One region of the Streptomyces sp. NPDC096193 genome, then DNA from elsewhere that is predicted to be linked to it. Evidence: riboswitches for the same ligand, from Rfam matches in the RefSeq annotation. Region 1 holds a riboswitch; each other region holds the start of a gene.
What was found. A riboswitch is a leader RNA that binds a small molecule or an ion and turns the genes downstream of it on or off. The one in region 1 is predicted to bind cyclic di-AMP.
Positions count from the first base shown of each region.

Region 2: it holds a riboswitch for cyclic di-AMP, as region 1 does, so the genes downstream of both, ABTX78_RS13290 (transglycosylase family protein) here and ABTX78_RS23515 (M23 family metallopeptidase) in region 1, are expected to answer to the same signal.
Region 3: it holds a riboswitch for cyclic di-AMP, as region 1 does, so the genes downstream of both, ABTX78_RS33040 (transglycosylase SLT domain-containing protein) here and ABTX78_RS23515 (M23 family metallopeptidase) in region 1, are expected to answer to the same signal.
Region 4: it holds a riboswitch for cyclic di-AMP, as region 1 does, so the genes downstream of both, ABTX78_RS02255 (C40 family peptidase) here and ABTX78_RS23515 (M23 family metallopeptidase) in region 1, are expected to answer to the same signal.

Region 1 is NZ_JBEOSJ010000017.1:6,682-9,868, forward strand. It holds gene ABTX78_RS23510 (alpha-galactosidase) at 1-1,116, shown strand, start outside; cyclic di-AMP (ydaO/yuaA leader) riboswitch at 1,432-1,584, shown strand; gene ABTX78_RS23515 (M23 family metallopeptidase) at 1,589-2,539, shown strand; gene ABTX78_RS23520 (SGNH/GDSL hydrolase family protein) at 2,701-3,187, shown strand, end outside.
Region 2 is NZ_JBEOSJ010000007.1:63,749-66,935, reverse strand. It holds gene ABTX78_RS13300 (cytochrome P450 family protein) at 1-172, shown strand, start outside; gene ABTX78_RS13295 (transglycosylase family protein) at 305-1,258, shown strand; cyclic di-AMP (ydaO/yuaA leader) riboswitch at 1,522-1,696, shown strand; gene ABTX78_RS13290 (transglycosylase family protein) at 1,701-2,363, shown strand; gene eno (phosphopyruvate hydratase) at 2,663-3,187, shown strand, end outside.
Region 3 is NZ_JBEOSJ010000036.1:26,164-29,350, forward strand. It holds gene ABTX78_RS33030 (threonine synthase) at 1-96, shown strand, start outside; gene ABTX78_RS33035 (helix-turn-helix transcriptional regulator) at 93-740, shown strand; cyclic di-AMP (ydaO/yuaA leader) riboswitch at 1,189-1,343, shown strand; gene ABTX78_RS33040 (transglycosylase SLT domain-containing protein) at 1,346-2,161, shown strand; gene ABTX78_RS33045 (DUF1232 domain-containing protein) at 2,264-2,599, opposite strand; gene ABTX78_RS33050 (DUF6233 domain-containing protein) at 2,738-3,187, shown strand, end outside.
Region 4 is NZ_JBEOSJ010000001.1:494,998-498,184, forward strand. It holds gene ABTX78_RS02245 (ATP-dependent Clp protease proteolytic subunit) at 96-731, shown strand; gene ABTX78_RS02250 (hypothetical protein) at 741-1,049, shown strand; cyclic di-AMP (ydaO/yuaA leader) riboswitch at 1,396-1,552, shown strand; gene ABTX78_RS02255 (C40 family peptidase) at 1,556-2,032, shown strand; gene ABTX78_RS02260 (LysE family translocator) at 2,207-2,836, opposite strand; gene ABTX78_RS02265 (LysR family transcriptional regulator) at 2,919-3,187, shown strand, end outside.

The DNA of each region.
Region 1 (3,187 bases):
CGGGCCGCGGACATGGGCGTCGAGCTGTTCGTGGTCGACGACGCCTGGTTCGGGCAGCGGACGAGCGATCGCGCCGGCCTCGGCGACTGGACCCCCAACCCGGACCGCTTCCCGAACGGTCTGCGGCCGCTCGCGGACGAAGTGCACGACCTGGGCATGCAGTTCGGCATCTGGGTCGAGCCGGAGATGGTCAACGCCGACAGCGGTCTCTACCGGGCGCACCCCGACTGGGTGCAGCACCACCCCGGACGGACCAGGACCGAGCTCCGCAACCAGCTCGTCCTGAACCTGGCCCGCCAGGACGTGCAGGGCTACCTGTGGGAACAGTTGGACACGCTGCTCACCAGCGCACCGATCGACTACGTGAAGTGGGACTTCAACCGCTGCTTCACGGACGCCGGCTGGCCCGGTGAGGACTATCCGCAGCGGTTGTGGGTGGAACACGTCGACGCCCTCTACGCGCTTCTGGAGCGGCTGCGGGCCGCACACCCCGGTGTGGCGTTCGAGTCCTGCTCCGGCGGCGGCGGCCGGATCGATCTGGGCATCCTCTCCCGCACCGACCAGGTGTGGACTTCGGACAACACCGACCCGCTGGACCGGCTCGCCATCCAGGACGGCTTCACCCAGATCCACCCCGCGCGGGTGATGGCCGCCTGGGTCACCGACAGCCCCAACGTCCAGCTCAACGGGCGGTTCAGCAGTCTGCGCTTCCGCTTCGTCAGCGCGATGGCGGGTGTGCTCGGGGTGGGTGGCGACCTGACCGAGTGGACCGAGGAGGAGCTGACCGAGGCGCGCGACTGGGTGGAGCTCTACAAGAAGATCCGGCCGGTCGTGCAGCACGGAGACCTCTACCGGCTGCGGGCGCCGGAGGGCGGGCTCAGCGCCGTGCAGTACACGCGCGGGGACGAGACCGTCGTCCTCGCCTGGCTCCAGGCGCAGCACTACGGCGAGCAGCCGCCGCGGCTGAGGCTGCGCGGTCTCGACCCGGCCGCCGCCTACCAGAGCCCGGACACGGCGCAGGTGCACCGGGGATCGGTGCTGCTGCACCACGGGCTGCGGACCGGGCTGACGGGTGACATGGACGCCACGGTGATCAGGTTGCGCCGAATTGGCTGATACCGCTCACCATTATTTGCATCTGGGTTTTCTGTCCGAATTGAACTGTTCGCCATAGCCTGCCCCGTCTGGAATAGAGATGGGAAAAGGCCCGTGAGCAGGATCTCATTCGTGACGGACCGTGGCGGATCCGCCGGCCAGAACTGCGACATCAGAAGGAAGTTGACGCTCCTTCGTCCACGGAGTGTGACCGGAATTTCCCGTCCGATATGCATGTGGCCCGTGATCGGAAAAAGAGGTGGCTTGTTCCCGTCCGCAATGCTCGCTTACGGTCACGGCAATCCGGACGGACCGCCTAATCCTGCCGCCGACCGGAATACCCACCCACCCACGTGTGGCAGGAGCGGGGGACCCAGGTAGTACGCCGTCCGGTGCTCCGGACGGCTCGGGGTGAAGTCACGCAGCAACGTGACCGGGCATCTCCAGCCCGAACCCGACAGCTCACCTCGCCGGCGCCGGAGAGGAATGCGCCATGCCCGGAAAGGGTAAGCACCGCCGTCCCAAGTCCCGTTCCATCTCCCGCGGTTTCGTCGCCGCGGGCACCGGTGGCGCAGCCATCGCCCTCCCGCTGATGGGTGCGGCAGGCGCCCACGCCGCGGACAAGGCCGCTCCCGCCGCGGCCCCGGCCGTCGCTCCGCAGAAGGCGGCCGCGGCTCCGGCCGCTTCCACCGCGCAGAAGCAGGCCGCCCCCACGTCGTACCGCGTCGTCGCCGGTGACTATCTGTCCAAGATCGCCGCCGAGCACGACGTGCGCGGCGGCTGGCAGAAGCTGTACGCGGACAACCGCGCCGCCGTGGGCGACGACCCCGCGCTGATCCACCCGGGCCTCAAGCTCACCCTCGGCGCCAAGGCCGAGGAGCGGCCCGCCGAGAAGCCGGCACAGAAGGCTGCGCCCGCGAAGCCGAAGGCCTCGGACACCGAGGACCGCGCCTCCCGCGGCGAGTCCCGCGCGAGCGAAACGGCCTCGAAGGCCTCGACGAGCGACTCGGCCGAGTCCGCGCCGCAGGAGAACGCCTCCGGCTACTCCGCGCCGCTGGACTCCGCCGCCGTCACGACCCCCTACCGCGCTTCCGGCGCCATGTGGTCCAGCGGCTACCACACCGGTATCGACTTCGCCGCGTCCACCGGCACCACGGTCAAGTCCGTGGGCCCGGGCAGCGTCGTCTCCGCCGGGTGGAGCGGTGCGTACGGCAACGAGGTCGTCATCCAGCACACCGACGGCACCTACTCCCAGTACGCCCACCTCTCGTCGCTGACCGTCTCCGCGGGTCAGAACGTGAGCGGTGGACAGCAGATCGGCCTCTCGGGCTCCACGGGCAACTCCAGTGGCCCGCACCTGCACTTCGAGATCCGCACCGGCCCGAGCTACGGCTCGGACATGGACCCGGTGTCGTACCTGCGCCAGCACGGCGTTTCTCTCTGACGTACGCACAACGTCCGAATCCCCTCGTACCGACCATTTCGGCACGAGGGGATTCGGCGTATTCCGCGCTTGTCGAAACTTGACCGGTGGCAAAGATCACGCACCGTCAACCCCTCCTTACGGTCGCGTAGGCCACACCCGTGAGGACAGGATGAGTCCTTGTGGCAGACGATTCGAGAACAGACGAAACAGGCGCAATCGGGTCGTACGCGGCGATCGGTGACAGCTTCACCGAAGGCGTCGGGGACCCGGGACCGGACGGGGCGTTCGTCGGCTGGGCGGACCGGTTCGCGGTCCTGCTCGACGACCGGATGCCCGAACACACCTTTCGCTACGCCAACCTCGCCGTGCGTGGCCGGCTGCTCGACCAGATCGTCGCGGAGCAGGTGCCGCGGGCGAAGGAACTCGCCCCCGACCTGGTGACGTTCTGCGCCGGCGGCAACGACATCATCCGCCCGGGCAGCGACCCCGACCATGTGGCCGAACGATTCGAGCGGGCCGTCGCCGACCTCACGGGCGCCGTCGGGACGGTGATGGTCACCACCGGGTTCGACACCCGCGGTGTGCCGGTGCTGCGCCATCTGCGCGGCAAGATCGCCACGTACACGGCCCATGTCCGGGCCATCGCCGACCGCTACGACTGCCCGG
Region 2 (3,187 bases), on a different contig from region 1:
CCTCGGCGCTCCGCTGGCCCGGCTGGAAGGCCAGACCGCGATCGCCACGCTGCTCCGAAGAATGCCGGACTTGCGGCTTGCGGGCGATCCGGCCGATTTGCGCTGGCGTGGGGGTCTCATTATGCGTGGATTGCGAAGCCTGCCCGTTGAGTTCACACCTGGACGCAGCTGACGACCCGTCAAGACTGTGACTTTCACGTGATCTCCGCTGCATCGACTTGTGACACACGAGGAAACCCGGCTACTTTCACGGTCGTCTCAGAAGACATCAGTTGTTATCTGTAGTCACTCGAAGGGCACCCGCATGCTTTCCGGCCAAGGTCGTCACCGTCGTCCCCGTCAGGCTCCGGCCATCGTTGTCGCGGCAGGGGTGACGGGATCGGCCATCGCGATCCCCCTTCTCGGTGCGGGTTCGGCCTCCGCCGCCGACGCCGCCACCTGGGATCGCGTCGCGGCCTGCGAGAGCGGCGGCCAGTGGAGCGCCGACATGGACAACGGCTACTACGGCGGTCTGCAGTTCGCCCAGGAGACGTGGGAGGACTTCGGTGGCACGGAATACGCGGACCGGGCCGACCTCGCCAGCCGCTCCCAGCAGATAGCCGTGGCCGAGAAGGTCCTGGAGGCCCAGGGCCCCGAGGCGTGGGCGACCTGCGCGGGCATCGCCGGGCTGACGCAGGACGGCACCGGCACCGGTGTCGACCCGGGCGCCTCGGCCCCCGGGGAGCAGAACGCGCCGGCGACGTCTGACAACCCCCTCGCTTCGCTCGCGCCCTCGACGTCCGCCTCGCCCTCTGAGACGGCCGAGCCCGCGCCGGCCCCGACGCAGGGCATCGGCAACAGCGGGACCGGCGACAGCGGCAGCGGTGAGAGCGGCAGCGCCACCGGCAAGCACCGCGGCGAACCCGCCGCCGAGCCGACGGCGCCGAAGTCGACCGGGGCGGCCGGAGCGACCGGAACGGCCGAACCGGGCAATGCGGACAATGGGCGCGAATCGGGGCGTCACGCCTCGCGAGGTGACGATGTGGCACGCGGCGGCGAGGGCGCGGCCGATGAGGCCGGCGAGCCGGCCCGGGCGAACGGCGCGGACGCCGCGCCCGGTTCGTACATCGTCCGCCCCGGCGACTCCCTGTCGGCCATCGCGGCCTCGCAGAAGCTGCCCGGAGGGTGGAGTTCCCTTTATGAGGCGAACGCGGAGACCGTCGGTGACGACCCCGACCTGATCCTGCCTGGCCAGAGCCTGGAACTCGACCCGAAGTAGCGGCAGTACAGGCGCCTTTGTCCGAATCGTGCAACTGAGACAAGGGTCTCTTTGCCGCAACTCGCCCATCTTGCCCGGCGGAACGGGGCGTTCCGGCCTCGACCTGCAGAAACGCACGGTTCCGGAGGGGCGGGATGGGCGTTTTCTCCCCGATGTTCGTCTTTGAACATCGGGGAGCTCTGTGTTTACGGTCTGAACCGCTCGCCATCGCGGGCACCGCTGACCGTCACGCCGAATCCTGCCGTCGGTCGGGGGGAGTAGTCGACGCGTATGCGCCGTAGGCAGGAGCGGGGGAACCAAGGTAAGCGCCGGCCCCGGCAGTTGAGGATGGACTGCGGGTACCGGCTTGGGGTGGAGCCGTGCGCACGACTGCGCGGCCGGGCAACTCACTTGGCCCGAACCCGACAGCTCACCTCGTAGGCGTCGGTGAGAGAGATGTTCCATGCTGTTTTCCGGCAAGGCCAAGCACCGTCGCCCGTCCAAGGCCACCCGTATCGCCACGCTCGCCGGTGTCACCGGTGCGGTGGTCGCCGCCCCGCTGCTCGGCGCCACCACCGCCTCCGCCGCGACCACGTCCGAGTGGGACCAGGTCGCGCAGTGCGAGGCCGGCGGCAACTGGTCGATCAACACGGGTAACGGGTACTACGGCGGCCTGCAGTTCTCCGCCTCCACCTGGGCCGCGTACGGCGGTACCCAGTTCGCCTCCACCGCCGACCAGGCCTCGAAGGCGCAGCAGATCCAGATAGCCGAGAAGGTCCTCGCGGGCCAGGGCAAGGGTGCCTGGCCGAACTGCGGCGTGAACCTGTCCAACGCCGCCAACGACGCCGGCTCCGCGCAGGAGGCCCAGCCGCAGCAGCGCGCCGAGGCCCCGACCACCCGCTCCGAGCGCGCCGAGGCCCCCGCCCCGGCGAAGTCCTCGAAGCCGGCCGCCAAGTCCTTCAAGAAGGGCGACGGCGAGTACAAGGTCAAGGCCGGTGACACGCTCAGCAAGATCGCCACGGCCGAGAAGGTCGAGGGCGGCTGGAAGAAGCTGTTCGACCTGAACAAGGACGTCGTCACCGACGCCGACGTGATCCACCCGGGCCAGCAGCTCCACCTGCGCTGACCCCACCCGGGCCGGCGCACATGCGCCGGCCCGCACCCCGGGACCCCTGGTAGCCGGGGCCCCGGGGACCCCGGGGACGCATACCACCCCGGTCCGGAGCGCATCCCCCGTACGCGCCGGGCCGGGGTTCTCTCGTTACCCGTGGGTAGATTGGGGGCGTTTTGTCCCCAGCACCCGCTGTTCATGCCCTTTTTCGTCCCAGGAGGCGGGCATCGGGCGGCTGACGCCCCGCCGCCGGTTAGGCTCGTGCCGCAAGGCCAATGAGACCCTGCACTCCAAGCGTCACATCCCAGAAGGAGATGCTCGTGCCGTCCATCGACGTCGTCGTAGCCCGGGAAATCCTGGACTCCCGAGGCAACCCCACGGTCGAGGTCGAGGTTGGCCTCGACGACGGCAGCACGGGTCGTGCTGCAGTTCCGTCCGGCGCATCCACCGGTGCGTTCGAGGCTCTCGAGCTCCGCGACGGTGACCAGAACCGCTACCAGGGCAAGGGTGTCGAGAAGGCCGTCCTCGCCGTCATCGAGCAGATCGGCCCGGAGCTCGTCGGCTACGACGCCACCGAGCAGCGCCTGATCGACCAGGCGATGTTCGACCTGGACGCCACCCCGGACAAGTCCTCGCTCGGCGCCAACGCCATCCTCGGCGTCTCGCTGGCCGTGGCCCACGCCGCCTCCGAGGCCTCCGACCTGCCGCTCTTCCGCTACCTGGGCGGCCCGAACGCGCACCTGCTGCCCGTTCCGATGATGAACATCCTGAACGGCGGCTCGCACGCCGACTCCAACGTGGACATCCAGGAGTTCATGATCGCCCCGATCGGCGCGGAG
Region 3 (3,187 bases), on a different contig from region 1:
CGCGAAGGAGAGACGATGGTGGTGGTGCTGACCGGTTCCGGGCTCAAGGCGGCGACCGCGATGGGGAACGTGTTCACGGAAGGCACTGTCGCGTGAGCGCCGCGGCCCGGGGGCACGAGCGCGCGGAGGACGAACTTCTCCTGCGCGAAGGGGAGAAGATCGTCGTCGCACTGGGGCGGATGTTCCCGGGGCTCTGCGAGGTCGTCCTGCACGACCTCCGCGATCCGGACCATGCCGTCCGGGCGATCGAGAACAACCTGTCCGGCCGCACCGTGGGTGACCCGGCGACCGAACTCGGCCTCGCCCGGATCGCGGATCCCGACTACCCGAGCGTTCTTCAGAATTACCCCAATCGCTTTCCCGACGGCCGTCCCGCCAAGAGCACTTCCATCGGTCTCAAGAACAGCAGGGGCGACTATGTGGCGGCGATCTGCCTCAATCTGGATGTCTCCCTCTTCGCCACGGCGGCCCGGAGCCTCGCCGGACTGGTGCGAACCGAGGAGCCCGACGTATCGCTGGAGGAAACTCTCCGGGCCCGCAGCAGCGGCGAACTGCGCGCGGTTGTCGAGGAGTTCTCTGCCGCGCGGGGTCATACCCCGCGCAGCCTCGATGCCGCATCCCGGCGTGCATTGGTGCGTTCGCTCAAAGAGCGCGGCTTTCTTCAGGTGAAGCACTCGGTGCAGGCGCTCACGGACCTCCTGGGCGTCTCCCGGGCGACGGTCTACAACTACCTCCGCTGAGGGCTGCTCCGTGATTGCCGGTGGACAGCGCGCGGCGTCGGATGCGGGGCTCGGACGGCGGAGGGCCGCGAAAAACGGGCATAAAGGGCAGGGCTATGTCCGAAAAGTCATGGCATAGGTAATTATTCGCCATGCGGCGCAATGTCCGAATTAGGGGAACCGGAGGGGATTTACTTTCTTTCGTGCGGCCCCGCGGACTGCTCGACTTCGCAATTGGTTGCAGTGAAATGGGTCACTCCGCAGGGAAATCGCGATCAATGCCCGTCGGCCCAGATCTGTTCTGTGTAAAGAAAGTTGAACCTCTCGCCCGATGCGGCCCGGCGGTATTTACCCCCATTGGATCATCCCGGGGGGTTTACGTCGGGAATTCGGGGCTTGTTCCGTCCGGCTCGCCTCGCTTAACGTCACGGTCAATCCGGGTGGAACGCCGAATCCTGCCGCCACCCGTAAACCACGACCACTGACCCATGGCAGGAGCGGGGGAACCAGGTAAGCCGCCGATCCGTAACCCGGAACGGCTCGGGGTCAAGTCGCATTCAATGCGGCCGGGCATCTCCAGTCCGCACCCGACAGCTCACCTCGCAGGCGACGGAGAGGAATGCGTCATGGCTGCAAAGGGTAAGCACCGCCGTCCCAAGACCAGTTCATTGACCCGGGGCATTGTCGCCGCGGGCACGGGTGGGGCCGCTCTGGTCCTCCCGGTGATCGGGGCGACCACCGCCGGCGCCGCCCCGGCGACGACGCACCCGTCCCTGGGCCACCAGGCCGTGGCCCCCGCCGCGCCGGCTCCCGCGAAGAAGGCCCCCTCGACCTACTCGGTCGTCGCCGGTGACTCCCTGTCCTCGATCGCGGACCAGCTCGCCGTGAGCGGCGGCTGGAAGAAGCTCTACCAGGACAACCGCAGAGCCGTCGGCGCGGACCCGGCACTCATCCACCCCGGCCTGAAGCTCTCCGTCGGCAAGAAGGCCACGGCGGACGCCCCCACCCCGGCCAGGACCTCCACCGAGCGGGCGGACCGCTCCGAGCGGGCGTCCACGCCGGCCGTCGAGACCGTTGCGAAGGCCGCGCCGGCCGAGCAGGCCGCACCGGCCAAGAGCTACACGAACGACCTCGACGGCTGGATCAAGGAGTCGCTGGACGTCATGGCCCAGCACGGCATCCCCGGCTCGTACGAGGGCATCCACCGCAACATCATGCGTGAGTCCTCGGGCAACCCGCTGGCGATCAACAACTGGGACTCCAACGCTGCGGCCGGAACCCCCTCCAAGGGTCTGCTCCAGGTCATCCAGCCGACGTTCCTGGCCTACCACGTGCCCGGCACGGCGATGGACAGCTACGACCCCGTCGCCAACATCACCGCCGCGTGCAACTACGCCGCCGACCGCTACGGCTCGATCGACAACGTGAACGGTCCCTACTGAGCCGCCGCCCACTGAGCCGAGGCCTGACACGGCGCGGCCCAGCAGCGCCGAGGCGCCGGTCCCACCTGACGGGGGACCGGCGCCTCGGCGCTTTCGCGAACCTCAGAGTTTCTCCAGGGGCTTCTCGAGCGACCGCCGGCGTCGGACGGAGCCCTGCAGAGGCCCACGCGCCGCGGCCGCCGCGGAGTGCAGAGCCCGCAGCGCCAGCAGGAGCACTCCTATGTCGTCGAGAAAGATGGGGTCTGGAAGCAGATCGACCGGGCTGACGGCGTAGACGAGCGAGCCCCAGAAGAGTGCCTTGTTCTTCAGCGGCACCCCGGCCTCGCGCAGCACGGCGCGCGCCTTCACCACCCTGACCGCCAGCACCACGGTCACCACCAGCATCGCCAGAACCACAGCCGCTGCGACGATCAGAGTGACCGTCAGTTCGGTACTCATCGTGCGGTCTCCTCGGGGTGGACGCCGGTCCGTCTCTACCCGTGTTCCCTCCGCGCCGGCGTCCATGGGCATACGGGGGCAGTTGTCCCTCGAACCGGTGACCCGCGCCGCTCAGGGGTCACGACGTACGGTGGGGGGATGAACGCAGACCCGCTGCCGCCGATCGTGGTGGTTCTCCCGGACGGACAGGAGGTCCGTGGCCTGGTGCACTCCCGGCTCCAGACCTCGCGCGGATGGATGTACCAGGTCGGTGTGCCCATGTGGCGGACGACGGCCGAGGAGTGGGTGGAGCCGGCCGAGTTGGCGCTGTGGGTGCCCGCCGAATACGTCCGGCCCATGGAGGGTGTCCCGTACGAGGACATCCCCACCCAGCAGGCGGCACCGGCGTCCGCGTCCGCAACTGCCGCTGCGGTACCGCCCGCTGCCGCGGCACCCGCACCCGAGCCGGACGGGGTGCTCATCCCCGCGGCAACCCCCGCGGTGGAGGCGGGTGAGTCGCGGCGGGCCTGGCGCATCGAGCGGTTGCCGCGGGAACGCGGCCGCCCCGGCTGGAACGTGGTGCACGTCCATGACTGCGAGGACGCGGAC
Region 4 (3,187 bases), on a different contig from region 1:
GCTCCCCATCATAACCGCCTGTACGTCCTGTACATTTTGCACAGACCGTGCCAGGCGCGCACGGAGGAGACGCACTCATGGAGAAGAGGCTCGCCATGCACCGTCCGGTCGCCCGTCATGTCCTGCCGCAGTTCACCGAGCGCACGAGTTCGGGGACCCGCACGCTCGACCCGTACGCCAAGCTCCTGGAGGAGCGGATCGTCTTCCTCGGAACCGAGGTGGACGACACCGCGGCCAACGATGTGATCGCCCAGCTCCTGCACCTCGAGTACGCGGCCCCGGACCGGGACATCTCGCTGTACATCAACTCCCCCGGCGGCTCGCTCAGCGCCATGGCCGCGATCTACGACACGATGCAGGTCGTCACCTGCGACGTGGAGACGACCTGCCTGGGCCAGGCCGCGTCGACGGCCGCCCTGCTGCTCGCCGCCGGCGCGCCGGGGAAACGGATGGCACTGCCGGGTGCGCGGATCGTCGTGCAACAGCCCGCGATCGAGGAGCCGTTGCGGGGCCAGCCGTCCGATCTGGACATCGCGGCACAGGAGTTGCTGCGGCTGCGGGCCCAACTGGCCGCGATGCTCGTGACGCACACCGGCCAGGCGGCCGAGCGGATCGCGGCCGACCTGGAGCGCGTCAAGGTCTTCGACGCCGAGGCGGCCAAGGAGTACGGGCTGCTGGATCACGTCATCCGGAACCGCAAGACGTCGCTCTCCGCGCCCGGTTCACGGTGAGTGCGCGCGATGCTGCTGCCCGAACTGCCACCGCTGCCCGCGCTGACACGCGCCGAGGGCGAACTGATCGACAGCTATCTCGAAGGCGTCGACCTGCTGGGCCGGATCAATCCGGCCCGCGCAACCCACACGTACGGCGCACTGCGTGCGGCCCAGGCGCTCATCGGCCGGGCGAGCGCCCTGCGGGACGCCCTGACGCTCATGCACCTGCGCGGCGAGAGCGAGGTGCACCCGGCGACTCTCGGCCAGGCGCTGCGGGTTCTCGACGGCGACCGGAGGACGCGACGAGTGACCTTGCCGCCCTCGACGGAGAACTGACGGCGCCTCGGATGGCGTCAACCGCCAAATGTGTATGAGATTTTGTACCCCATTCGGTGGAGTCGTTGCACCCTATATGCCTACGGTCAACTTGCGCACCATGACTACCGATCTGGCGGAATGACACATTCCGGTGCTGGTACGGGCGTCCTCGGTTGTCGCTCGGCGAGCCGCGGAACACCTCTGTCCACCCGAACAGGTGAGTGGTGGCGAAACTCACATATCGCCGTTTCAGCTCGGAAATCCGGCACTCCATGGGTCAAGATCCCTGGGACGACAAGCCCCCGTCACCTCGGCGGGGCGGTCCGGGCGGACGCCGAGTCCTGCCGCCGATCCGGACGTCTGGTCGACAGAAGTGCTTCGGCAGGAGTGGAGGACCCGAGCAACACGGGGCAGCCGGAAAGTCCGGCCGTCCCTCGGGGTGAAGCCGCACTATGCAGCCGGGCACCTTCGTCCGCCCGAACCCGACAGGTCATCCTTCACAGGCGGCTGACGAAGGGTTGCGCATGAGTGCGCAGAAGCATGTCCCGTTCTTGATGACACGGGCGGGTGCCGTATCGGCCCTGACCCTGGCCGCCGTCGGCGGCTCCATGCTCGTGCCGGGTGCCTCGTCGGAGGCGTACGCAGCAACCACCCACGCCGGCAAGGCGTTGAAGGTGGCCGCGTCGAAGAAGGGCGCGCCGTACAAGTACGGCGCCATGGGCCCCTCCCGCTTCGACTGCTCCGGCCTGACGCTGTACTCGTACAAAAGGGCGGGCAAGAAGCTCCCCCGTACGGCCCAGCAGCAATACAACAAGACGCGCCATATCAGGGCCTCTTCACGGCAGGTGGGAGACCTCGTCTTCTTCCATTCCGGCAGCAGCGTCTATCACGTGGGTATCTACGCCGGCAGCGGGAAGATCTGGCACTCCCCCAAGACCGGTTCCTGGGTGAAGCTGGAGAAGATCTGGACCAAGAGCGTCTGGTACGGGCGCGTCGGCTGACGGCGCGCCATCAAGGGTGTACCGGCGGGCGGTTGTCCCGGCCCGCCGGTGTGCCCGGTGTCCCGGCCCGCCGGTGTGCCCGGGCAACGCCCGGTGCCGTGATGCCCCGTGCCGTGACGCCCGGTGCCGATAAGGACGCATGCCGATGAGGACGCGTGCCCATGACGCCGGGCCTCAGTGCGTCAGCGGCTGGACGAGCAGTGTCGCGCCCAGCGCCGTGAGCGCGCCGCCGGTGACGCCCTCCACGGTACGGGTGGCCCGCGGCCTGCGCAGCCATGGGCCGAGCCGGTCCACCAGCAGCGCCACCAGAGGGAACCAGGCCAGGGCGAGCGCGACGACGATCGTCGCCAGCAGCAGCGTGCGCGGCAGTACTGGGGCGCCCGCCGGCACGAACTGCGGCAGCAGGCTGAGGAAGAGCACCGGGGCTTTCGGGTTCAGCACATTGGTCAGGAATCCCTGCCGCAGAGCGCGACGGGTCCCGCCGGCCGTCGCCCCGCCCTCGTCCGCCACGACGGGCCGGGGCCGCAGCGCCGAGCGCACCGCCCGCACTCCCAGGTAGAGCACATACGCTCCGCCGGCGATCTGGAGCGTGCGGAAGAGAACCGGCACGGCGACGAGAACCGCCGCGAGCCCGGCCACCGCCAGCGCGGTGTGCACCAGCAGACCTCCTGCCACCCCGACGGCCGAGGCCACGCCGGCGCGCCGCGAGGCCAGCGCGTTGCGTACGACGACGGTGAAGTCCGCGCCCGGCATGGCGACCATGCCCGCGGCTATCCCGGTGAAGGCAACCAGTTGAGCGTCCATGGCAGCCATCCTGGACCTGCGCAGACCTTAGTGTGTATGGGGAATTTCCTGGGTCTGACCAAAGAAACGCTTTAGGGGTGCCATGTACGACCCGACACGGCTCGCGGCGCTGGTGGCGGTCGCCGAGGCCGGTTCGATCACCCAGGCCGCCGTGCGCCTCGGCTACACCCCGCCCGCGCTCTCCCAGCAGCTGGCCAAACTGGAGTGCGAGGCGGGCGCGGCCCTCCTGGTCCGGCACCATCGCGGTACCCGCCTCACCGCCGCGGGCGAGGTGCTCGCGACCCGCGCCCGGCGAGTGCTGGACGAGATGGACCAGGCGCGTCACGAGCTGGCCCGGCTGTCGGGACTGTC